Regions from separate parts of the Paenibacillus aurantius genome, predicted to be linked through region 2. Evidence: a T-box and tRNA genes for the amino acid it is inferred to sense, from the RefSeq annotation. Region 2 holds a T-box; the other regions hold tRNA genes.
What was found. The T-box of region 2 lies ahead of MJA45_RS14285 (glutamine--tRNA ligase/YqeY domain fusion protein). A T-box ahead of a tRNA ligase gene usually reads a tRNA of that ligase, here a tRNA-Gln.
Positions count from the first base shown of each region.

Region 1: it encodes a tRNA-Gln, which carries the amino acid that the T-box ahead of MJA45_RS14285 (glutamine--tRNA ligase/YqeY domain fusion protein) is inferred to sense. The anticodon was not compared.
Region 3: it encodes a tRNA-Gln, which carries the amino acid that the T-box ahead of MJA45_RS14285 (glutamine--tRNA ligase/YqeY domain fusion protein) is inferred to sense. The anticodon was not compared.

Region 1 is NZ_CP130318.1:1,087,502-1,089,729, reverse strand. Features, by position in the region: gene crcB (fluoride efflux transporter CrcB) at 1-23, opposite strand, end outside; gene MJA45_RS05340 (winged helix-turn-helix transcriptional regulator) at 20-292, opposite strand; tRNA gene MJA45_RS05335 (tRNA-Leu) at 778-860, opposite strand; tRNA gene MJA45_RS05330 (tRNA-Arg) at 894-970, opposite strand; tRNA gene MJA45_RS05325 (tRNA-Leu) at 985-1,073, opposite strand; tRNA gene MJA45_RS05320 (tRNA-Cys) at 1,085-1,158, opposite strand; tRNA gene MJA45_RS05315 (tRNA-Gly) at 1,170-1,244, opposite strand; tRNA gene MJA45_RS05310 (tRNA-Gln) at 1,251-1,325, opposite strand; tRNA gene MJA45_RS05305 (tRNA-His) at 1,349-1,424, opposite strand; tRNA gene MJA45_RS05300 (tRNA-Trp) at 1,439-1,512, opposite strand; tRNA gene MJA45_RS05295 (tRNA-Tyr) at 1,519-1,604, opposite strand; tRNA gene MJA45_RS05290 (tRNA-Thr) at 1,626-1,701, opposite strand; tRNA gene MJA45_RS05285 (tRNA-Phe) at 1,709-1,784, opposite strand; tRNA gene MJA45_RS05280 (tRNA-Asp) at 1,806-1,882, opposite strand; tRNA gene MJA45_RS05275 (tRNA-Met) at 1,887-1,963, opposite strand; tRNA gene MJA45_RS05270 (tRNA-Val) at 1,979-2,054, opposite strand; tRNA gene MJA45_RS05265 (tRNA-Glu) at 2,063-2,137, opposite strand; tRNA gene MJA45_RS05260 (tRNA-Ser) at 2,142-2,228, opposite strand, start outside.
Region 2 is NZ_CP130318.1:3,165,958-3,168,185, forward strand. Features, by position in the region: gene MJA45_RS14285 (glutamine--tRNA ligase/YqeY domain fusion protein) at 1-844, opposite strand, end outside; T-box leader at 909-1,162, opposite strand; gene MJA45_RS14290 (hypothetical protein) at 1,242-1,688, opposite strand; gene MJA45_RS14295 (AraC family transcriptional regulator) at 1,759-2,228, opposite strand, start outside.
Region 3 is NZ_CP130318.1:311,214-313,441, forward strand. Features, by position in the region: rRNA gene MJA45_RS01560 (23S ribosomal RNA) at 1-223, shown strand, start outside; rRNA gene rrf (5S ribosomal RNA) at 298-414, shown strand; tRNA gene MJA45_RS01570 (tRNA-Asn) at 422-497, shown strand; tRNA gene MJA45_RS01575 (tRNA-Thr) at 499-574, shown strand; tRNA gene MJA45_RS01580 (tRNA-Glu) at 582-656, shown strand; tRNA gene MJA45_RS01585 (tRNA-Val) at 671-746, shown strand; tRNA gene MJA45_RS01590 (tRNA-Thr) at 765-840, shown strand; tRNA gene MJA45_RS01595 (tRNA-Gln) at 848-922, shown strand; tRNA gene MJA45_RS01600 (tRNA-Lys) at 927-1,002, shown strand; tRNA gene MJA45_RS01605 (tRNA-Leu) at 1,015-1,097, shown strand; tRNA gene MJA45_RS01610 (tRNA-Gly) at 1,103-1,177, shown strand; tRNA gene MJA45_RS01615 (tRNA-Arg) at 1,193-1,269, shown strand; tRNA gene MJA45_RS01620 (tRNA-Pro) at 1,297-1,373, shown strand; tRNA gene MJA45_RS01625 (tRNA-Gly) at 1,401-1,474, shown strand; gene ppc (phosphoenolpyruvate carboxylase) at 1,818-2,228, shown strand, end outside.

The DNA.
Region 1 (2,228 bases), 2.1 Mb from region 2:
CCGCCAATAATAAAATAAATCACAGCTTCTTCCCCCAAGCCTCCGCCCATTTCTGCAGCTCGTCCATCGAAGCCTTCAAAGCTTTGCCTTTATCGGTTAATTCGTATTCGATGCGCACCGGCGTCTCCGGGTACACCCGCCGCGTAATGAGACCTGCCGTCTCCAGTTCCTTAAAACGCTCCGACAGCATACGGTCGCTCATTCCCGGAATAAGCTCCGATATATCTTTAAACCGTTTAGGTCCATCCAGTAGCACCCGGATAATCAGGCCGGTCCACCGTTTTCCCAACAATTCGAAAGCCGCCTCAAATTTAGGACATAATCTGTGATCGTGCTCCACTGTAATCAACTCCTTAGCATTATTTTATCATAGCCACTTGTCAAAAGTAAGCCACGAGGAATAATAACCTTACCAAAAGTAAGTTGATTACATGAGTAATTAACGGCAGCCTCTACTTATGGCTCCACTTTTCCTTCTAAGGGTAAGTCCATTCTGGCTCTTTCCGCTCCCCATTGCCACGAAGTCTTTTTCCTCAAAGACACCTTCACCGGGCTGGATCCACCAACGGCTGCTTCCTTGGAGAGGGTTCGTTCTCTTCCTGTGGCCCTTAGCATGCGCCGAAACGCTCAAAAGGTTGCATCTCTCCCTTCCCTTGATACCTCTTGCCCCGCGGGAAAGCCGATCAGGATGTCTATTCCTTTACAAGACAAGCCCTGTCCGTCAGCAAAAAGAAAAAAGCACCAATCCCAAAAGGATTGATGCTAGTCTTATGTAGGTGGTGCCGGTGAAGGGACTCGAACCCCCACGGTTTCCCTCACGATTTTGAGTCGCGCGCGTCTGCCAATTCCGCCACACCGGCCTGATGAATGAATATCTAGTTATCTAAATAAAATGGCGTGCCCTAAGAGATTCGAACTCCTGACCTTTTGATTCGTAGTCAAACGCTCTATCCAGCTGAGCTAAGGGCACACGTGGCAAAAACCTGGTGCCGAGGACGAGACTTGAACTCGTACGGTGGTCACCCACCGCAGGATTTTAAGTCCTGTGCGTCTGCCGATTCCGCCACCCCGGCAAATAAAAGAATGGAGGCACCACCCAGATTCGAACTGGGGATAAAGCTTTTGCAGAGCTCTGCCTTACCACTTGGCTATGGCGCCACCATATTCTATGGAGCGGACGACGGGAATCGAACCCGCGACCCTCGCCTTGGCAAGGCGATGCTCTACCGCTGAGCCACGTCCGCATGAAATGGCTGGGGATCAAGGATTCGAACCTTGGCATGACGGAGTCAAAGTCCGTTGCCTTACCGCTTGGCTAATCCCCAACATTTATAGGGTGAAGCATAAATGGGGCGATCGACGGGAATCGAACCCGCGGATCCCGGAGCCACAATCCGGTGCGTTAACCACTTCGCCACGACCGCCATTATTATAAAATTGGCAGGGGCAGCAGGAATCGAACCCACACCAAAGGTTTTGGAGACCTTTGTTCTACCTTTAAACTATGCCCCTATGAAATGGTGGAGGATGATGGATTCGAACCACCGAACTCGTCAGAGAACAGATTTACAGTCTGCTGCGTTTGGCCACTTCGCTAATCCTCCATATAGTATAACAAAAAACAATGGTGCCGTCGAGAGGACTTGAACCCCCAACCTACTGATTACAAGTCAGTTGCTCTACCAGTTGAGCTACAACGGCGCTTCAGTGGTGGCTCGGGACGGAATCGAACCGCCGACACGAGGATTTTCAGTCCTCTGCTCTACCGACTGAGCTACCGAGCCTTACTGTGCTTTGAAGATGAATGGCGGAGCTGACGGGATTCGAACCCGCGGTCTCCTGCGTGACAGGCAGGCATGTTAGGCCTCTACACCACAGCTCCATGTTGGTTGCGGGGGCAGGATTTGAACCTGCGGCCTTCGGGTTATGAGCCCGACGAGCTACCGAGCTGCTCCACCCCGCGATAGTGTGTTTCATATGGTGGAGGCTGACGGGATCGAACCGCCGACCCTCTGCTTGTAAGGCAGATGCTCTCCCAGCTGAGCTAAGCCTCCATATGATGTGGTGACCCGTAGGGGATTCGAACCCCTGTTACCTCCGTGAAAGGGAGGTGTCTTAACCCCTTGACCAACGGGCCTTAATGGCGGAGAGAGAGGGATTCGAACCCTCGAGACGCTTGTGACGCCTACACGATTTCCAATCGTGCTCCTTCGGCCAACTCGGACACC
Region 2 (2,228 bases):
CCTCCTCGACCAGCTGCCTCAAAAAACGTTTGCTCGTCACGACTCCCGTCAAGCTGAGCCGGCCGAACTCCCTCTGCCGCGGGGGCTCAGGAATTCCCAGCTCGTTCAAGACCCACTCGTACAAAGGACGGTGGTCTTTAAACTCTATCGAGCAGAGGGAGTAGGTAATGCCTTCGATCGCATCCTGAATCGGATGGGCAAAATCGTACATAGGATAGATACACCAGTCCCGTCCCGTCCGGTAATGCTCAGCATGAATAATCCGGTAAAGAACAGGATCACGGAGGTTCATATTGGGCGAAGCCATATCGATCTTCGCACGGAGAACCTTAGAGCCGTCCGGGAAAACGCCGTTCTTCATCTTTTCCAGGAGCTCCAAATTTTTCTCCACCGATCGGTTCCGATAAGGGCTGTTGCGGCCGGGTTCTTTAAGGGTCCCCCGGTACTTCGTCAGCTCGTCGGGGGGAAGATCGCAGACATACGCTTTTCCGCGTTTGATCAGAGTGACCGCGGCCTTGTAGATGTCGTCCGAGTAATCCGAGCCGTAGTAGATGTGGTCGCCAGGATCGTACCCCAGCCAACGGATGTCCTCCATAATGGCATGGACGTATTCCAAGTCCTCCTTACGTGGATTGGTATCGTCAAGCCGCAAGTGAAAAGCTCCGTTAAACCTTTGAGCCGCGGTATAGTTCGTGTGGATCGCGTAAGCACTTCCGATGTGAAGGTAGCCGTTGGGCTCGGGAGGGAAGCGGGTGCACATATCCCGGCTAAACGGACTTTGCTCCAGTTCCTCTCGAATAAGCTTTAAGATAAATGACTCGTTGTTGTCCCTTGGGTGGACCATGGTGGATTCCTCCTTGTGGAATATTCAGCGAAATAAAAAAACTTCACCTCCAAGACGGTTAAGTCTTGGGGACGAAGTTCTCGCGGTGCCACCCCAGGTTCATTAATATGTCGCCATATTAACCTCTTCAAGTACGGCAGGGTCGAGCCCTGCTTATACTCTAGCCCTATAACGGGAGCGCCCGTCCTGCCATCCCCATCGAAGGTTCCGGCAGGCTGCTCTGAGGCTTGGTTCAGGGTTACGTTCCTGCCCCTTTTCAGCTGCCGGGGCTCTCTGCAGAAGAACGGCTTCCCTTACTATTCTCGTCATCGCGTTTCAAGTTGGTCCTATAATACCAGTTCCTTCCTTTCTTGTAAACGGACATTTGTTTAGTCCTGCTTCTATCTTCTAGGGGGCCTCACCGGGCAGGTAATCCTGGCAGCAGATCCGGGTACGGGGCTCTTCCCAGGGTAACGATGTATTCGTCCAGCTCCCTCCTCGCGGATTCCGGACGGGCTTCGTACTGGGCTCTGTTTAGGTAAAGCCCGCTGGAAAAACGGATATGTGTTGACCCGCTCTTCATTTCCAGTTGATACAGCTGTCCGACCCCATTCGGTTCTGTTCCGACCTTGTGTAATCGGATACTCTTCAAAAGGCTGGTCACCTTTCCAAGTGTCTCTTGATCGGTAATGATAAGCTCACGGCCATCCCCGAAACGAACTATCATCTCCTCGAGGCTGAACGAATCGCTGTCCCCTACAAGTAAGAATGGCTCGATCTTGTCTTTGCTATTCCCGCATCCCATCATTAGCACAAGGAAGACAGCCAGGATGACGCGAAATGATGGTTTTATGGGCATAAACATAACTCCACCCCTTTCCTAGCCTCAGACGTAAAAGGGATGGAGAAAGTTACCTGGAACCCAATGGCCAGGCTTATTTTTCCTGGACCGGGATCCAAATTTCGCTTTTGTAGTTGGGAGCTGTGGTATCCTTGTGCTCATTCCAGAGGATTTCCGGTCCTTCTTTGACTTCATAGCCTGAGGAGGGGAACCACTCCGAATAAATACGGCCCCAGGTTTCCTGTAGCGTTTGCGGGAAAGGTCCGATTGCTGTGAAGACCGCCCACCGGGAAGCCGGAACTTCCAGCTGAACCATCCCGGGACCGGCCTGCTCCGTGGTGGCCACACCGATATAATGGTCGCACTGCCCCTTTTCCTCCATCCTTCCTTCAGAAAAATTCGTAGAAGCGCTGATGATTCCGGCAGGCTCCATGTTAGACAGCTTCTTCATTTCCTCAATAAGCTTGGGCGTCAAACTTTGAGACATTGAGGCAATCTCCGGATTCACTCCGTCGAATACAACGGACACCCGCTTTTGGATCCCTACGATACGAAAAGCTTCTT
Region 3 (2,228 bases), 2.9 Mb from region 2:
GGATGGACGTACCGCTGGTGTACCAGTTGTTCCGCCAGGAGCACCGCTGGGTAGCCAAGTACGGACGGGATAAGCGCTGAAAGCATCTAAGCGTGAAGCCCCCCTCAAGATGAGATTTCCCAATTAGTAAGACCCCTTGTAGACGACGAGGTAGATAGGTTCGGCGTGGAAGTGCTGTAAAGCATGCAGCGGACGAATACTAATCGGTCGAGGGCTTATTCATGACCCCTTTAGGGGAGTTTAAAGGATGAAACAACGTAAGCTTCGATTCCAGTTTTCAGGGTGCAAACTCTGACGTTTGGTGATGATGGCGGAGGGGAACCACGCGTTCCCATCTCGAACACGACCGTTAAGCCCTCCAGCGCCAATGGTACTTAGATCGCAGGATCTTGGAAGAGTAGGACGTTGCCAAGCGGTATATTCCCTGATAGCTCAGTTGGTAGAGCACTCGACTGTTAATCGAGTTGTCACAGGTTCGAGTCCTGTTCGGGGAGCCATGCTTCCATAGCTCAGTAGGTAGAGTGCATCCATGGTAAGGATGAGGTCACCGGTTCGATCCCGGTTGGAAGCTCCATTTTCTCGGCCCGTTGGTCAAGGGGTTAAGACACCTCCCTTTCACGGAGGTAACAGGGGTTCGAATCCCCTACGGGTCACCATTTCTTATCAAGTTGGAGGCTTAGCTCAGCTGGGAGAGCATCTGCCTTACAAGCAGAGGGTCGGCGGTTCGATCCCGTCAGCCTCCACCATTGTCCTTCAAGGGACATGCCGTTGTAGCTCAATTGGTAGAGCAACTGACTTGTAATCAGTAGGTTGGGGGTTCAAGTCCTCTCGACGGCACCAGGAACGCTGGGGATTAGCCAAGCGGTAAGGCAACGGACTTTGACTCCGTCATGCCAAGGTTCGAATCCTTGATCCCCAGCCATTTTGAGCCATTAGCTCAGTTGGTAGAGCACCTGACTTTTAATCAGGGTGTCGAAGGTTCGAGTCCTTCATGGCTCACCATTGGTTTGGTTCGCGCGTATGGCGGAATTGGCAGACGCACTAGACTTAGGATCTAGCGGGCAACCGTGGGGGTTCAAGTCCCTCTACGCGCACCAACTATGCGGACGTGGCTCAGCGGTAGAGCATCGCCTTGCCAAGGCGAGGGTCGCGGGTTCGATTCCCGTCGTCCGCTCCATTATACTTATCGTGTGTTCCCTTAGCTCAGCTGGATAGAGCGTTTGACTACGAATCAAAAGGTCGGGAGTTCGAATCTCTCAGGGAACGCCATTAAGTATGGAAATTTTCTAAAGGTTACGGGACGTAGCTCAGCTTGGTAGAGCACCTGGTTTGGGACCAGGGGGTCGCATGTTCAAATCGTGTCGTCCCGACCATTTTTAGAGAATAAGCATTATCCTCATGCGGGTGTAGTTCAATGGTAGAACTCCAGCCTTCCAAGCTGGTAGCGTGGGTTCGATTCCCATCACCCGCTCCATTTTTTAATCCAGGACCGATTGGTCTTTTTTTGTATAAGCGGACAGCTAGTCAGCTTTTTTTTTGTGGAAATGCTTTAGTGCATGAACGAAGTAAAGCGGTTAAGTGTCCCAATGTATTCTAATATCCTATAGGATTAGATAGGATTTTGTTGGATTTTGCCGAAATCGCTGTTCTTAGGGAAAGCGGGTATGATAAACTAGACTAAATAACCATTCGGCAGCCGTTTAATTAATCATGGAGCAGGCTGGCTCATGGGAAACCTTCAGCCTCGGCTAGTCTCAAATGTTGAAGAATCAATGACGGAGTGGCTACAGAAAGAAATTAAGGATTGGGTGAGAGAAATGACTGAAGTAAATCTTATGGCGAAAGGCTCAACCAACAACTTACTGCGCCGGGATGTCCGCTTTCTGGGGAACATTCTCGGGGAAGTGCTCGTTCACCAAGGGGGGAAGGAGCTTCTTGCCGTTGTCGAAAAAATCCGGGAGCTGAGCAAATCGATCCGTGCGGAGTTCGTGCCTGATCTGTATAAAGAATTCAAGCAGACCATCGATTCCTGTCAGCCGGAAATTCGCCACCAGGTGATCCGGGCTTTTGCTATCTATTTTCAGCTGGTGAACATTGCGGAGCAGAACCACCGGATTCGCCGCAAGCGTGATTACGATCGTACGGCGGGGGAGACCATCCAGCCGGGATCGATTGAAAGCATTATAAAGGAATTAAAGCAGCAGGATATGCCGGTGGAGGAAGTTCGC